DNA from 3 places in the Limosilactobacillus sp. genome. Region 2 is predicted to be linked to each of the others. Evidence: riboswitches for the same ligand, from Rfam matches in the RefSeq annotation. Region 2 holds a riboswitch; each other region holds the start of a gene.
The links. A riboswitch is a leader RNA that binds a small molecule or an ion and turns the genes downstream of it on or off. The one in region 2 is predicted to bind thiamine pyrophosphate.

Region 1 (5,812 bases), 860 kb from region 2:
TGCGATAGTAAGCATCTGTGCCCATTTTCTGGCGCAAATTTATAAAGAACTGATTTACTGCATGCGCAGTTTTACCAGCAATTTTACTCGTGATATTAACTCGTGAAAGGCGATCAGTCATTACTAGTACAACACTGTCATTACCGTTTTTCTGTCCCTGAACTGTATCCAGTTCCCAATGGCCAATTTCGGACCGTTGGTCCGCAGTTTGAGGTCGTTGAGCAATATTAGGCCCTAAGCACCTTTTAGCTTGCGGATGAGTTTGATGATGCTTACGTTTAGGTTTTTCAAAGAGGTCTAAATTGGACGTACGAAGCACACCCTCATTAATCCATTGATATAAAGTTACAACCGACTTTGGGATCAGGGTGCCATCATTCATTAAATCTCGAGCCTTATAAATAACCGCTTGTGGGGAGTAATGGTGGTCGTCAAACTCACCAAGCATTAGCTGATCAGCTAATCGTAAAAATTGCTTTGAAGAATAATATAAGCGACGACGACCAGAATGGCGGTGATGTTCAAGATATGTGGCCTGACCAGCTTCATAACTATAGATGTAGTAAGAATATTCGTAAATCTTACCATTAGATTTTTGACGACGAAGTTGGCGGACCGTACCACGGTTGAGCTCGTTATTAATTGTTTGATGATTAACTCCTAATTGGCGACCAATTGCGCGATTGGAAAGTCCTTGCGACTTTAAAGTCGCAATCATCACACGTTCTTCTTTAGTAAGATGAGCATTCTTTTTATGAGTAGTCAATAAAATAGTAGACATGGTATCATTTAAGTGCGTCATTTGACGGACATCCTTTCATATAGGTTTGGTTCACTTAATATGATACCTGATGTCACGCCGAATGGCGTTTTTTATTTACCACCAACTGGGTGGCTAACTTCATTCTATAATCTACCGATTTTCAATAGTTTTAGTATTAGACATAATTACGTCCTCCCTTTGTTCATATATAATAGCTATTATTGATACGAACATATCAACATATTTATTATACCTCTTATTGATTCTATTGAATCACTATAGTATAAAAATTGATTAAATTAGACGTCGAAAGTTAATAACGTTTTTTTCTATGCTTATTGAAAAAGGGCGGTTCACATGAGCATAGGCGAAAATATTTCTAAACATCGACGACGTCAAAAATTAACGCAGGAACAGCTAGCCGATATGAGCGGGTTAACACCTAACTACCTCTCAAAGATTGAGCGGGGCGTTGCTGATAAGTTCAGCGCGGTTAACTTGGTTCATATCGCGCAAGCGTTAAATGTTAGCGTTGACGATCTCACAAATAACGACGTCAAGACGTTGGCAAACCGCCCACACCAACAAGAATTAAACGATTTATTAAACGATCTTGATACCCAGACCAGCGAGCACCTTAGCTCTCTGCTTGTTGAATTATTGAAAACAGCTAATAATAAATAGGAATAGATAGGCAGAATTGCAATCTTTTCTAATTTAACAAATTGCTTTTCAAAATTTTGACGAATTGACGGTAAATGATGTCAAAAGGGCTTAAACGATGATCGATGGTTTTTGTGGCAATTGGTCGAATTTTGACAAAAGCGGAAACGCTGCTAATAAATAACGATCGTGACGTCAACTTCTACCTAATTAATGAGAAATAAACGACGGGTGTCCATTTTGTGATCACTGCCGATTTCTCTTATGTTCTTTCCGCGGCGTGTATCGTCATCGAAGACGATCCGAAAATCGTATGCAAAATTACGGTAAAAAAATAGATCCCGTAACCGATTCTTGGGTTACGGGATCTATTTTTATGTCGGAGTCGCGCCCGAGCGAACTGGCTTTCGTAGCGATACTCGCAATGGTGGGTGTCCTCGTTGTAGATGCCGATTATAGGATGCGCCGGCTTTTTTCCACTGCAGAAGGCATCCAATAACGTTAAAATTTGATCTCTGTGTCATTTTTGTGTTTGCTCTGGACCACATTAGGCATTAATCATATAAACAAAAAAGGGCAGGCAGTTAATGATCAGCCGAAGTGCTTGCCCCTGCCTTAACAACAAACCGATGCACCAGCCAGGTCAGCACCATTACCACCAGGATGGTCGGCACGGTGCTGCCACAGGGCAGGTTAAGGTTGATCAGGATCCGGTAGAGGATAAAGCCAACCGCCCAGAGCAGCAGGTTTGGCCAGGAAAATTCTTGGTGCCGATGATCCGCGTGGACAAGAAAGTAATCGGTCAGCTGAACTGCGATCATTGGGGCGAAGACAGAACCAATCAAATAGAGAAAGTTGGAAAAATTATCCATCGGCAGGGTAATTGCGCCGATCACTCCGATGATGGTAGCGACAATAGCAGTTAGGGTGCCCGACCAACTGCTAAAAATCGCCTTGGCGGAAATCCCTGCGGAGTAGGCATCCATGAAGGTGGTAGTGACGGTTGAGAAGACGACGATGATTAAGCCGGCGCTTCCCAGCCCAGCCCGCAGAATAATGGTGGCGATGTTGGTATCCTTGGTTAGCAGGGCCGCGCCAAGGCCAATAAAGGCCATCCAGCAAGAAGTAAGGCCGTAGACAATGGCGCTGACTGCACTGGCGCCAACCGGTTGCTGAGCGGCGGAGGTGTAGTCACTGATCAGCGGGAGCCAGGAAAGGGGCATCGCAATAACCAATTCCATTCCCTGGGCCCATGAAAGCTGACCGCCAGCCGGCAAGACCTGATGATGGGTGAAGATAACGCCACATAGGATGGCCGTCAAAATGACCAGGACCGTAATGGCGACGATGTTAAAGCCTCGCAGGTGCCGAATCCCGATCCGCAACCAGAGAATAATCAGGAGCCCGATTAAAAGTGCCCAGAGCCACTGGCCAAAGTGCCAAATGCCGTTCGCGGCGACGGCACCATCGTAGATCATGATTCCAGTCCAACCGACCAACTGGAGAACATTGAGCAGGGCAAAGAGGTAGGCGCCGTGTCGACCAAACGATAGCTTGGTGGCATTCATGGCGCTGAGCCGTTGCTGCCCACCAATCACGCCCGACAAGAAGAGCAGGAGGCAACCGATCAAATGACCAATCAGGATTACTAAGAGTCCCTGCCACATGCCGAGCGGGGCGAGGTAGGTTCCGGTTAGAATTTCCGCAATCGAAATTCCGGCACCGCACCAGATTAGTCCATTCTCTGTTAAACTTGTTCTTCTTTCCACAGTAAGCACCGTCCTTCTAATATTGTGCTCGGACAGTGTCCCCAAGAAAAAACGACCAGGGAAATTCGCCTGGTCGCCACTTTTGATCCCTTCGCTGGCATTATCCGAATCAGGTTCAATGGGTCGAGACGCGCAGTCTCCTCTCAGCCTGTTTGCAAGCTCCCCGTTATTTATTTCACTTTTAACATAGCAGATCTAAGTAATTTGTCAACCACAGTTAGTCATTGAGATGTTAGCAGCAATTTACTTTAACTAAATTCAAAACTAAAACAATAAAAAAGAACAGCCAAAACTTGAAAAATCGCGCTAAATCAACGAAAATAATGATAAATACACCAGAAAAGTAAAGGATAACATTTATGACTAATGATCCAAGCTTAAATAAAATTCATATCGTTTTCAACGGCCAAGAAACACCACCGATGAAGGTGAGCCAGCTCTTTGATGCCCACCGCTTTAACCGTTTAACTGCGGTCACGGGAGCAGTGACGGCCGATTTCATCAACGATTACCTGAGCAAATTCATTCAAGTCGAGATCGCTCTGAAAACGCCAGTAACTGCTGATGCTAATACTGCTGAGGACGAGATCACCAAAGAAGCGTTAGCCAACGCTCTCTTAGCAATGGCCAATAAGCAGCCGGCTAAGCTTTTCGAAGGCTTGACTAGTGCCAACCAGGCAAACGTGCTGAATGGCCTGTTTAGCGTTGAAATCTCACCGGCGCAGGCCTTGCATTCCCAATTCTACCTGCTCAGCAATTCGGAAACGCACGATACGCGGGTAATCCTCGGGAGCATCAATCTTGATCAGAAAGACTTTGATAAGGGCCAAAATCGCTTTGAGGAAATTCTGGTCTTTGATAGCGATATTCGGCTGTTCCAAAACCTTAGCGAACATTTTAAGAAGGATATTAAACCCGTTCTGCGGCCATATTTCACGGCTAACCTCCTGAAGGCCGCGCAAGCACAGCTGGACGAGGGGGCCAAGGACAAGCAGACCACCACCGGCAATCAGGTGGTGATCCTTGATAACGAGACAACTGATCAGATTGCCGCGGCGGACATGACCGACATCATCAGTCACGACGTTCAACAGCTCTTGGATAAGAAACTGATTCCAGAAGCGACCACGCTTGCGATGCGTGAGGTGACAACCAACCGTTCGCAGACAAAGGAAGCAATTGAGCGGGACGTCAAGCAGCATGACACGATCTACACCCTGCAGAAGGGGTCGGTTTCACCACGGGCAGCCAAGCCAAAGATCAAGACTCGTGAAAAAATCTACCAGCAGGTTCAGCAGGCCCTGATCAGTGGCATGACGCCACAGCAGCGCAAGGCTGAAAAGAAATACACGACCTTCCTTTACGATCGACCAATGGAGCGGAACCTATTGGCCAATAATAGTGGCCTTTACGTGCCGAACGATGCCGGAACCCACCCAATTCCCTTTGGCAAGCTAGCAACAATCAGCCAGATTCGCGATGGCCTGAAGAGCATCAATGCCGTCTTGGATGGCTACCGGAAGTACGTGGTAGACTACGACGACGATTACGGGAAACGATTCTACGAAGCAATCCTTTACGCCTTTACCGCACCCTTCCTGTGGGAAATTCGTCAGAAGGCCAGCCTGAACCCCGAGGACGGGAATGATGTGCCGAACTTCCTGGTGTTGGGAGCAACGGCCGGTTCCGGGAAGTCAACACTTTTGCGGATCATTAATCAGCTGACTTGGAACACCGACCGCTCACTGATCGACTTTGGGACGATTTACCCAAGTGATACCGCCCAAAAGAAAACCAAGACGGTCGAAGCTATTGAGCACTACATGAAGCAGGGAAGCTCCTATCCGGTTCTGCTGGATGAGATTGAACCGTACTTCTTCCAGCAGGATCAGTACAGTCGGCACCTGGTAGTGGATACGATGAACGAGTTGATCAACAATCCCCACCCAATCGCACCCTTAATTGGGACGACCAACTACGATTCCGGATTTACGATGCTTCGTGAAACCGCACGACGAACCTACTACCTGCAGATGGATAAGGTGATCGACGACCGGCAAAAGGGCGAGGCTAACAAGTACATCTACAACGTTCGCCAGACCCTCAACAACACGCTCTTCAAGGACTTCGTAATGCGGATGGCTAACCTGCTTGAGGACGATGAGACCCCATGGCGGGACTTCAACACCGCTAACGGCCAGCTTGACTTCCTGTCAAACACCCGGCAGATCTTCCGGGACTACTACAAGATGGCCGGAATGGAAGTGCCAGCCTACTTTGCGGATCAGATCTGCGATGACTTCCAGGAGAGCTCCCGGAATAGCTGGGCGAAATTGTATGTCACCCAGGCCGACGACTTCAAGTATCGCGAGGCCGACGACAGTCTCTTGTTTGACATCTCCAAGCTCAATACCTTTAACGGTTTCTCGGCCGATAGCATCGAGAAGTACCGGAACGCCCTGCCGATCGAACTCTGCGTCGACGGCATTAACGGTAAGCGGGGGAAGTTCGTGGAGATCAAGGCCCCGGACTTCTTCAAGTGGATTGGAGAGCGCAACCCATATGCTAAGAATTCCGAGACGAGCTCTGAAACATCATCCCCAGAGACAAATGATGA
Region 2 (5,812 bases):
ATCACCACCATCATGAACAATTCAGGATGCATGGTGAAGTTGGTCGCGCTCGTGGGCAGGCTGGCCAGCAGGATCCCGGCAACGATTTGGTAAATCGCCAAGGGGATGCGCGGATAGATGAGGTGGACAACGTTGGCGGCGATCACCGCGGCCAGCAGTAGGATGGTGCCGAGTACTAATTCCATGTCAATTTCTCTCCCTCCAAAATTTATTCACTCACTAGAAAAAGGCCGAGAAAACACTTTCTCAGCCTTATTGATTATTCCCGTCCCAGCAGCATCTTGACCCCCATGGCGATGTTGTAGATGAAGAGCAGGAGCGCGATCAGGAGGGCAAAGGTCAGCAGGATGCCAAAGACGGCCCCGGAATGGGCGAGGGTACTGCTGAGCGAGGCAATGCTCAGGACCAGGATCGCGAAGATCACGTAGAAGAGCGGGAAGATCTGTGACCAAAAGGCTTTGCGGGCGTTTTTGACAATGGATGGGTCGTCGCTGGCCCGGGCCACGATCCAGACGATCAGCGGAAAGATGACCGGCAGGAAGAGAATGCTGAGGTAGGACAGGGCATTCACGATCCGGTTGGTGGTATTGTTTTGCATGCTAATTTCCTCCCTTTTCCCTATATTATGCCCGATCGGCTAAGGGAGGGCAACGATAATTACCTGCAGGAAGATCAAACCACCGCCGAAGAGCAACCAGTCGCGCCTGGTGATGGCGATCGCCTGGGCAGCCGTCCGGGGCGCCCCCTCGCGAAAGCCATGGCTCTCCATCGCCTGGGCGAGCGAGTCGGCCCACTGACTGGCGGCCAGGATTGCCTTGAAGTAGAGGGTCGGTGACCACCAGTGCAAGGTCACACCCCGCATCTGTCCGGCGATCCGGATGATCTTGACTTCTTGGCGGATTTTCGGCAGCAGGTTAAGGGCGGCCAGGATCCCGTAGGCAAATTTGCTCGGCAGGTGGCAGTCCTGTTCCAGCGACCGGACGAGCAGGAGGGGCGTTGTCGTCAGGCTGACTGCCGACCCGGCCGTGACGTAGACGTAGATCCGGGTGACAAGGACCCAGGCAAAGTAAACATTGCGCTGGGGGCTGAAGAAGGCAATCGTTGCGAAAATTGCCAGGGCCGGGATGGCTGTGATCAGGAGCAGCATGACCAGGTGGCGGCCATTGACGTGGTGGACGAGCAGGTAGATCAGGGCCAGGACAATGATGACCACGTTGGTGTAGAGGTGGGTGGTGAAGGTCACCTCGAGGGCGATGATCACCGCGAGAAAGAGTTTCAAGCTTGGATTCATGGTTATTCACCTCCCAGGTAGGTCAGGCGCTGGTCAGCCAGGTGCAGGTGGTAGTCAACCAGGCGGTCGAGTCCGGCCAGCTGGTGACTGATGATGACGATTGTTTGTGGCAGGGCCCGCTGGCAACGCTTGATCAGGTCAATCACGACCGCAAGCGATTTTCGATCAAGCCCGGCGAAGGGTTCGTCCAGGAGCAGAACCGGGTGGCCGATCATCAGCATTACCAGGAGCTGAAGCTTTTTGCGCTGGCCCCCGCTGAGGGAGTAGACGACCCGGTTTTCCATTCCCGCCAGGCCAAAATCTTCCAGGATCGCTTGCAGGTGGTCATTGGTTAGGACCGGCTGCCGCTGGTGCTTGGCGCTGAGATCCAGTTCTTCAGCCACCGTGACGTTGAGGAACTGGTCGTTGGCCTGCTGAAAGACCATCCCAACCTGCTGGTGATATTTCCCGGGTGATAATTTGGCAATATCGGTTTCCCGGTAGGAAATGTTTCCCCGATAAGAGATCAGGCGGGTCAGGGCCTTGAAGAGGGTCGACTTGCCCACCCCGTTGGCTCCGGTCAGCAGGGTAATCTTGTTTTCGACGATCGGCAGGCTGGCGTCCTTGATCAGTCGGCTGTCACCCCGTTCGATAGTCAAACCGTCCAGTCGCATAATCGCCGGTGTCGTAGAATCGGGAACGGCCGTGTGCAGCGGTTCCTGGCTGGCGTTGTCGGCCTGGGCAATCAAGGCCCGTCCCTGGTCGGGGCTGATCAATTGAACCTGGTGGTCGTTAAAGCGGTAGACCCGCGGATCCAATCTGGAATAACCATGGCAGTCGTGGTCGGTGACGATCAGGGTGTGGCCGGAATGCTTCTGCCATTTGGCTAGCTGGGCGATCAAAAAACGGCGGTTGGCCTCGTCGATGCTGGCGAAGGGTTCGTCCAGCAGGAGGATTTCCGGGCGCATGACCAGAACCACGGCCAGGGCAACCCGTTGCTGCTGGCCACCGGACAGGGTCGCAATTTTGCGGTCGAGGAAATCCGTCACCTGGCAAAACGCGGCCGCCTGCTGGATTCGTTCCGCCATCTTTTCTGCGGGAACCTGGCAGTTCTCAAGGGTGAATTCCATCTCGTGTTGGGGCGTGTCCATGGCAAACTGCATGGCCGGATCCTGAAAGAGCATTCCGATCCGGGGACGGTGGCCGCTATCCGTGGGGACAACGACCCGCCCGCTGGTTACTTCGCCCCCGTATTTCGGCAACAGGCCGGCAATGATTTTCAAGAGGGTCGACTTACCGCAGCCGGAGGGACCGACGACGAGCGCGCTCTGGCCCAGCGGAAATTCAACATCAACCTGGTCAAGGATTGGCTGCTGGTGTTCAAAACGAAAGGTCAGCCGGTCGGTTTGAATAGCGTTCATTGGCTTACTCCTTAATGACGTGGGCCCGGTTGAGCATGTTGATGATCAGCTTGTTGAGGACGCCACTGAAGAAGAAGATCGACAGGAAGCGTACCACAAACATCACAATCAGCATGTGGCCGGCGAAGTGGCTGTAGCCGTTCCGGAACCAGTCCCAGCCGAAGGTGATCAGGGTCGTCGAAAGCGAAACCGTCAGGACGGTCAGCCAGTTATAAAGCTTGTAGAGGGTGACGGTAAAGCCCAGTTCGGTGGCGACCCCTTGGACGGCCCCGGAGATCAGGTTGGAAGCTCCCCACTGGTCACCGAGAAACATTTCGACGGCCGCTCCGAGAAACTCGCCAAGAAAGGACGAGCCGGGCAGGCGGAACATGAAACCGGCGAGGGGACCGGCCATGCACCAGATTCCCATGGTGATGTCGTTAGCCATCGGGCCGTAGCCGATTGGCGTCAGCAGCAATGTCAGCCCGTTGTAGACGAAGCTGGCCGCGTAGTAGATGACCCCGAAGATGATCCCGATCAGGGCCAGCAGAATGATATCGCGTAGGTGAAAACTTCTTTTGTGCATCAGAAAGACTCCTTAAAGTGAGATTTAGATTAAGGCGGTCAACGGGTAAGAAAAAGGCCCCACAATGCAGTCATTGTGGGGCAGAATTGTTTCTCTTATTATTTACCGAATCTCCCTCCGCTGGTATTGTCCAGTTCAGGTTCAATGGGTATTATCTCAGCCATCCGGCACCCCAGACATCGTATTAATCTCACTACTTATGATACATAACTTGGGGATAAAGTTCAAATTAGAGAAAGAGGTGCAGGACTGGGTGACAGCGTCTATAATAGTTGGTGTCAATAAATTTGTGAGGTTGTAGAATGTCTGGATTAACTTTTTTTGCTTTATTGGTTGTTGTCGGCATCTGTGCCGGGATCACGAGCGCGGCCGCGGGACTAGCATCGTTAATATCATACCCCTCGCTGCTGGCGTTGGGCTTGCCACCGGTGATTGCAAACGTGACCAGTAGCTATTCGACGGTGGCCAGTGGGTACAGCTCGGTCTTCGCCTCGGCCCGGGAGCTCCGTCACAACCGCAAGCAGATGTGGCTGATGATCCCGGTCGTTCTGGTAGGGTCAATGATCGGGGCCGTTCTCCTCTTCACCCTGCCGAGCAAGTACTTTAAGGAACTGGTACCCTTCTGTATCGGGGCCGCGGGGATCGTCCTGCTCTTTCCCCACCGGCCACGCCAGGCTCGCCCCGAACTGGTTCAAAACAGTCGGGCATTCGGTCGGTCCCGCCTGCACCGGGCGCTGGCCTGGGTCGGGATCTTTTTGGTCGGCCTCTACGCCGGCTACTTTAACTCGGGTGCCGGAGTGATGATGCTGACGCTCTTGACCGTTGTCAACAGTCAGCAGTCCTTTGCCATCAATAACGCCCTGAAGAACGTGACCATGACGGCCACCAACACGATGGCCGCCATCATCTTCTTCTTGGAGGCGGGAATCCACTGGAACTACGTGATCCCGCTTTTCCTGGGAAACATCCTCGGCGGAATCCTCGGGCCGATCATTGTCCGGCACCTCCCCGGCCGTTTGATGCAAATCATCGTTGGGATCGGGGCCTTGGTGCTGGCCGTCTCCCTGGTAATTAGAAACATGATGTGAGGAATGCCAATGCCAAGTCGAACCTTTACCAACCTCAAGGACGCTAAAAAGCAGCGGATTCGGACCGCCCTATTAAATGAATTCAGCCAGCACAGCCTGGCGACGGCCGAGGTGGCCCGGATCATCAAGGATGCCCAGATTTCGCGCGGCGCCTTCTATAAGTATTTTGCGGATCTGACGGATGCCTACCTCTACCTCCTGCAAGAAGTCCTGGTGGCGATTCACGTTCCCCTGGGCCAGGCGGGGCAGCACTTTGCCGCGCTGGACTACTACCAAATGGTCGCTGAGTTCGTCGACCGGGTTCACCAGGGACCCTACTACCAATTTGTTCGTAACCATTTCCTGACCAACGAGGGGATGCTGCCGCAGGAAAACGGGACGCAGCTGGAGCCGCAGACCGACACGCAATGGGCGGTGATGACCCTGTGCCACGCCACCATCAAGGAATGCCTGCTGGTGCCGGACGACCGCGACCAAGCCTTGGCGCGGCTCAAGAGAATGCTGGAGAAGATTACGGAATAACAAAAGGGATGAAGTCATTGGCGGCTTCATCCCTTTTGGTTAGAAGTGTTTATTTTTGTGGACTAGTGTTCCTTGAACAGGTTGGTCAGCAGGTCCATGAAGACGTTTAAGTAACGTTCCTTATCCACGTTGATGGCAACCTTAACGTTTGGATTTGGATCGTTCAACTTGGCGTTGTCACCAATGATCCGTGCGTAGTAAGGACCTTCCTCGTAGACACACTTAACGAAGAGGCTCAGCGTGGTAACGAAGGATGGGTCGATCCCGACACCAACGGCCAGTGGATCGTGAATGGCACAACCGTTCTTGTCGATGTCGAGGTTGTAGTAGGCGTCGATGTAGAAGTCGGTGATGTCGGCGTAGGCCTTCCCAGCCTTGGTGCCGAGTTCACGCCACTTAGCGGTTTCCTTCTTGGTCAGCAGGGTCCGCAGAGTAACGTCCAGGCCCACCATCGTCAGTGGCAGGTCGGAGGTCAGGACTTCGTTGCAGGCCTTTGGATCCTGGTGGATGTTGGCTTCGGCAACGGGGCTGACGTTCCCTTCAACGGTCAGGGCACCACCCATGAAGGTGACGTTGCCGATCAGGTGGGCAATTTCAGGATCCTTCTTGAGGGCAGCGGCCAGGGTTGTCATCGGACCAGTTGGGATGATGATCAGGTCCTTGCCGTACTTGTGGGCGGCGTCAATGTAGAAGTCCACGCCGGACTCTTCTTCTACGCTGCGTTGTGGGTCTGGCAGTTCGACTTCACCGATCCCGTTGTTACCGTGGATGTCCAGTGAAACTTGTTCTGGATCGAAGTGGTCGGTCGTGCAGGAGTGGTCGGCACCGTTGTAAACCGGAACCTCAGGATGACCCAACAGTTCCAGAAGCTTCAGGCTGTTTTGGGCACAGATGTCACGCCGATTGTTACCAAATGCACTAACGATCCCAATCAAGTCGACCTCAG
Region 3 (5,812 bases), 790 kb from region 2:
CAACGCGCGGGTAATCGCCGTCAGCCTGACAATGTCGGTGATTGCCACCCTGATCGGTTCGATCGTGAAGGGCTACAAGCCGTACTACCTGGTCGGCTCCAAGACCTTCCAGCTGCAAATTCTGCCACTGGCTCTGGTCCTGGGACTGGTATGCGGCCTGCTTGGAACGCTCTTTAAGAAGTACATTGCCGTTGCCAAGGCACACCGGGCCACTACCAAGCACGTCTTGGTCCAGCTGCCGATTATTTCGGCGATTACTGGTGCGATTGCCGCCTACTTCCCGCAGATCATGGGGAACGGTCGGGGATTGGCACAGCTGGCAATGAACACGACTAGCGCCAGCAAGACCGTTATCTTAACCCTGCTGTTCGGCCTGGTTGCCAAGGCCCTGGTAACGCTCTTCGTCATGAAGTGCGGGGGCTATGGTGGTGTCCTGACACCATCGATCGCGCTGGGCGCCGTGCTAGGAGCTTACGCCGGCATGATTTACGTCAGCCTGGTACCGGGGGTAACGATGGCCCAGGCCGCCGTCTTGGGCGCCGCCTTCTTCCTGGCTGCATCCCAGCAGGCACCGTTAATGGCGATGTTCATGCTGTTTGAAGTCTGCCACCTGAACTTTTCCGCTTTCCTGCCACTGGCAATGGGAGTGGCGATCTCCATCGCCCTTTCCAAGTGGCTGCAGACGAAAGCCTTCTTTGCCTAGAAAAATAAGGCCCAGCGATCGTTTTGATCACTGAGCCTTATTTTAGTTCTCATCATCGGTCGACTTTTTGTCCAAGCCAACGGTGACGTTTTGCTCCTGAGCAACATTATAGCGGGCGAGGAGGATCTGCTGATACTTGTCCTCGATGACCTTCGGGGTTGCGGTTCCGTCGATTTCTGGAACGTCCTTTTTGAGCTTTTCTAGGACCTGGTCGTCAAATTGGTACTCCGGCTTTACGGCCTCGTCCCCCTTGAGAAGGGCAAGCGTTGTGTCGTAGTCCAGCGTTTGCACCTCCCAGGCCGAACGATCGGCATCCGGCTGGTGGAGAACATCGGGCTTGTCCTTCAGATCCTCGCGAAAGCCCTGGTCATCGTACTGGTAGTCTGTCTCTGCCATCTTCTTCAACTCCTTTTGTTCCTTCCTAATTTAACTCACGAGCGGTTAAATGTCTACTATGCTGTAAAGTGAGCTATACTAAGAGGTGAGGGAGGGGTTAATCATGAAGAAAATGGATCCACAGCGTAAGTACGTGATCGCCCTGACGGTCCTGGTCGTTGCTTCATTCGTTCTCCTGGCCTTGTCGGAGAACCTTGCTAAATTATAAAAGTTGCTAAATTTAGACAATCGTGCATGATTTGTATAGTATAATGTTTATCGTGGGTATGATGTTAGTACCTACTGTTAATTGGATAAGGGAAGCGTTCAGCATGGAGTGGTGCTGGACGTTTTTCTTTTTACTTAAATGCATTTAGCAATTGAGCAACGGCACCAGGAATGTCAGAACTCTGCAAGACCATTGAAATCACGGAACCGCCCGCCACACCGGTATGGGCGGTGGCGGCCAGATTAGCGGCACTCAGGCCGCCAATCGCAACGATCGGGTGGTGACTGGCCTGGACCAGTTGCCGAAGTTTGTTGCAGCCCAGTGCCGGGTCGGCATCGTCCTTGGAACTGGTTGGGAAGACCGGGCCGGCACCGATATAATCAACAGCGGTCAGCTGGTTGGCCTTGGCAATTTCGGGCAAGGTGTTGCAGGAGTAGCCGATCATCAGCTGACCCGCCGCTCGCTGGATGACGGTTTCAATCCGCTGGTCCTTTTGACCGACGTGGACCCCATCCGCTCCCACCTGCAGTGCCAGCTCCTCGTCGTCATCGATGAAGTAGGGAATTTGGTAGTGGCGGGTCAGCTCACGCAGTTGCTGGGCCATCTGTAATTTTTCCGAGTTGCTAAGCCGTGAAGCCCCCTTTTCGCGGTACTGGAAGGCTGTAATTCCTGCCTGCATGGCCAGCTCAACCTTCTGTAGGAATTCCTGTGAATCGTTGTGGGTGTCCTGGGTTCCGCCGACCAGGTAGGCCCGCAGCATTGTTGGCTTGAATTGCATGATTAGTCCTCCTTGATCTGCGCCCAGTGGTTCAGCGGACCGTGACCGTGGCCGACATTGATACCATCGCGAATGGTGGCCTCGACATAAGCCTTTCCGGTCCGAATGGCTTCCTCCATCGTGTGGCCCTTAGCCAGCTCGGCGGTGATGCAGGCGGAAATGGTGTCCCCAGTTCCGTGAGTGTTATGGGTGGCAACCCGCGGCGAGGTCATCCAGAAGTTTTCACCGTTTTCGAGGAGAACAAAGTCGTTGGCGGCGTTGGCATCGTGGAAGTGACCACCCTTGACGAGGACGTTCTTGGCGCCCAGGGACTGGAGCTTCTTGCCGGCAGTGACCATTTCATCTTCCGTCTCGATCTTCATCCCCGTCAGCTCCTCGGCTTCCGGCAGGTTGGGCGTAACCAGGTCGGCGAGCGGCAGGAGCTCATCCCGGACGACCGCGATGGCGTCATCGCTGAGCAGCTTAGCCCCGCCCTTGGCAATCATGACCGGATCAACGGTCAGGGGCCCAAAATCGTACTTCTTCAGATTGGCCACCACCGCCTTGACCCGCGGGACGTCGGCCAGCATTCCCGTCTTGCAGGCCCGGATGTTCAGGTCGGCCGCCAGGGAGGCAAACTGTTCGTCGATCATTTTCGGCGGCATCGGGAAGGCATCCTGGACGCCGAGCGTATTTTGCGCGGTCACGGCTACCACCACCATGGTTGCGAAGACATGGCGCATCTGCATTGTTTTGAAATCGGCCGCGATCCCGGCGCCACCGCCGCTATCGGTACCGGCAATTGTCAAAGCTTGTGGAAAATCATTAGTCATTGTTTTTATTCATCCTTTCTACGACGCCCTCTTGCACGCTTGTGCTGGTGAGCTGACATAATTCATCGAAAAACCGACTTTGCCACTGCCCGAGCCCCCGGACATCCCTTGCCGCCTGAACGCCAGCAAAGGCAAAGGTCTGGCAGGCGAGACTGCACGTTGGCAGCGGCGCTTCTCCTAGCGCTAGGTAGGCCGCCAGGGTACTGGACAGCATGTCCCCGCTGCCAACGTTCAGTGCCAAATATTGATCACCCAGCGGGTTGGTAAAGACGTCCTGGCCGTCGGTGACGAAGTCGGTGGGCCCGGACAGCGCAACGAGGGAGTGGTACTGGTGGGCACACTGTTGGGCGATGGTGGCTAGGTCCATGCTGCCCTGACCGGCGTCGATGCCGTGGGCTTGCCATTTGGCCCCGGTCAAGGCCGCAATTTCACCCGCGTTTCCCCGGATGACCGTAAAGTGGTAGTCCGCCAAAAGCTGGTGGGCAATTTTAAGACGATAGGGAACGCTGCCGACGGCGACCGGGTCGAGGACAACGGGCAGCCGGTTGGCGTTGGCGTCCAGAACCGCCCGAATTTGTTTCAGCTGGGCTTCGGTAATCGTTCCGAGGTTGATGGTAATCGCGTTGGCCAGTTGGACCATTGCCGCGGCCTCGGCAGGCTCCTTGGACATGATTGGTGAAGCGCCGATTGCACTCAGCCCGTCTGCCACCTTATCAATGGTGACGCTGTTGGCCACCGTCAGGACGACTGGATTGGCTTGCCGTAAACGATCAATTAATGCGTATGGCAAATTATTACAATTCAAAATATTCACTCCTTCCGGGCACACTTTGGGCACATTATTAGAAAATCCCCACCAGACTTACGTTGGTCTGATGGGGATTATTTCTTTCGTCCGCATTTCCCTCCGCAAGTACTGGCTTGACAGGTTCATAGGATCCACGCTTTTGAGCGCATCTCAGTCCGGCAGACGGACACTCCTAATGCAAAATGTTTATTTATTTTCTAACTATCATTCAGTATAGCACTTTTCGCGGGAAAAGGTTACCGCTCCAAGTATTTAATCATTTGCGGCAGGATCATGCCGGCCTCGTGCTGGCCGGTTTCGTACAGCTGACGTAATTTTTTAACGTTTCCCTCAATCCGGCTAACCCTGACTGGCTGTTGGGGAGCGATGGTGAAGAGCTTTTTCTCCCTGGTCAGTCGGTTGATTTCCTCGACCTGTTGATTGTAGACGGTTGGCCGATTAATGGCGGCTCGGACGAAGAGTGGGTAGTCCCGGCCGTAGTAACGCTCGTAAAGGCTGGCAAGGGTGCGGCTGGTTGGCTCCTTACGGTAGGTGATGTCCCGGGTCCGGATGACCACGATCTTATCGTAGCCCTGCTGCTGGGCCAGGTCGTAAGGAATGGAGTCAGCCACCCCGCCGTCCAGGCACAGGCCCTTGCTCGTCCGCTGCGGCTTCGCGATGATCGGCATCGACGAAGAAGCCTTGAGGGCCCGGGTGAGGTCTTCGCCGACCGGGTTGGTAAAGCTTGACGGCCTTGCCGGTGACCATGCTGGTGGCAACGGCGGTAAAGTTAGAAGCCGAACGCTCGTAGGCCCGTTCGTTAAAGTTTTCCCAGCGCCAACCATGATCCTCGAATAGGTAGTCGAGGTTGATGATCGTTTGGCGGTGAAGGAGGTGCGAGAATGAAATGTAGTCGCGATCGTGGCGATGATTGATGTTGATCATCGCTGCCCGGCCGTACTGCTTGGAGACAAAGTTCGCCCCGCACAGCGATCCGGCCGAAACGCCGATGACGTTGTCAAACTCGATGTGGTGGGCTAAAAAAGTATCCACGACCCCAGCCGTGTACTGACCACGAAAGGCGCCACCCTCCAAGACCAAAGCTGCATTGTATAGCATTCACTCCACGCTCCCTTAAATTTTGTGTTACCCAAAATTATACAACACCCGCAGCGGGGAATGTCAACGGGATTGCACTAGTTGGGTGGATCGTCGATAATAGAGATAAGGGAGGGATGACCAATGATCAATGATAAACTGACGGATCAGCAGCGGGTTCAACTGGCCCAGCTCGAATACCATGACTGGCAGGTGGGAGAAACGGTCCAAGTGGATGGGCTCATCATTGGCCAGGTCGGCCAACTGATACAGACGGAGAATGGCTTTCGCGCCACCGTGGTCATTAGTGGTCCCCATGAAGTCACCGTCCTTCTGCGTGGCTCGTCCGGGATTCGCAAGGGTGACCCGACCACCTGGACGAACGAATGGCTGCGGGTAAACCTGCCGATTGGCGGGGCCATTTTGAATCAGGTGCCGACCATCCCCCAGGAGATGTGGACCGCCGCCCAACAATTTAATAAGCTGCTCCACCAGCACCCCACCTGCCGCTTTTATGTCTATGGTCATTCCCTCGGCTCGATCAACGGCCAATTTGCCCTGGCAAACTGTGCTGCACCCGACCAGGTGGCGGGGGCCTGGCTCTATGAAGGCCCCAATCTCTACTGGCTGCTTGGCGATTCTCAGCGCCAGATAGCCCTGGACCTGCGCTGTCAGATCTTTAACTACATTGACCCCCGGGACGTCGTGGCGCTTGGCTACCTTGATGACCAGCACACGATTGGCCTCCTGCGGGTGGTCGACTCGCTTTTGATGGCACCGATCAGTCAGCACATGTGGGGTGGCTACCGTTTCGATAGCCGTGGCAAATTGCAGCTGGCGGATTCCTGGGGACCGCACCGCCGCGCCCAGCTCGATCAACAGGTGATCGATCGGGTCCAGCGCCTGCAGCGCTATCGCTCATTGCTGAATCAAGAATTGGATGAACAATTTCTATAATCAAAAAGGCGGTGGGACAGAACTCGCTTGCGAGTTCGTCTTCCCACCCCCGCGAGGCTGGCTAGGCATCTAC

Region 1: linked by a shared signal. The riboswitch ahead of cytX (putative hydroxymethylpyrimidine transporter CytX) and the one ahead of LKE23_RS05850 (ECF transporter S component) in region 2 are both predicted to bind thiamine pyrophosphate.
Region 3: linked by a shared signal. The riboswitch ahead of thiM (hydroxyethylthiazole kinase) and the one ahead of LKE23_RS05850 (ECF transporter S component) in region 2 are both predicted to bind thiamine pyrophosphate.

Annotation. Positions count from the first base shown of each region.
Region 1 is NZ_JAKVPE010000001.1:393,374-399,185, forward strand. It holds gene LKE23_RS01865 (IS30 family transposase) at 1-802, opposite strand, end outside; gene LKE23_RS01870 (helix-turn-helix domain-containing protein) at 1,121-1,447, shown strand; gene cytX (putative hydroxymethylpyrimidine transporter CytX) at 2,011-3,195, opposite strand; TPP riboswitch at 3,265-3,371, opposite strand; gene LKE23_RS01880 (ATP-binding protein) at 3,555-5,812, shown strand, end outside.
Region 2 is NZ_JAKVPE010000001.1:1,249,979-1,255,790, reverse strand. It holds gene LKE23_RS05870 (cation:proton antiporter) at 1-185, opposite strand, end outside; gene LKE23_RS05865 (DUF4870 domain-containing protein) at 260-598, opposite strand; gene LKE23_RS05860 (energy-coupling factor transporter transmembrane component T family protein) at 638-1,291, opposite strand; gene LKE23_RS05855 (ATP-binding cassette domain-containing protein) at 1,294-2,691, opposite strand; gene LKE23_RS05850 (ECF transporter S component) at 2,696-3,256, opposite strand; TPP riboswitch at 3,352-3,441, opposite strand; gene LKE23_RS05845 (sulfite exporter TauE/SafE family protein) at 3,559-4,344, shown strand; gene LKE23_RS05840 (TetR/AcrR family transcriptional regulator) at 4,354-4,866, shown strand; gene LKE23_RS05835 (nucleoside hydrolase) at 4,929-5,812, opposite strand, start outside.
Region 3 is NZ_JAKVPE010000001.1:462,259-468,070, reverse strand. It holds gene LKE23_RS02245 (chloride channel protein) at 1-703, shown strand, start outside; gene LKE23_RS02240 (hypothetical protein) at 746-1,099, opposite strand; gene thiE (thiamine phosphate synthase) at 1,438-2,085, opposite strand; gene thiD (bifunctional hydroxymethylpyrimidine kinase/phosphomethylpyrimidine kinase) at 2,088-2,897, opposite strand; gene thiM (hydroxyethylthiazole kinase) at 2,890-3,687, opposite strand; TPP riboswitch at 3,783-3,889, opposite strand; partial or broken gene LKE23_RS02220 (patatin-like phospholipase family protein) at 3,942-4,803, opposite strand; gene LKE23_RS02215 (hypothetical protein) at 4,927-5,739, shown strand.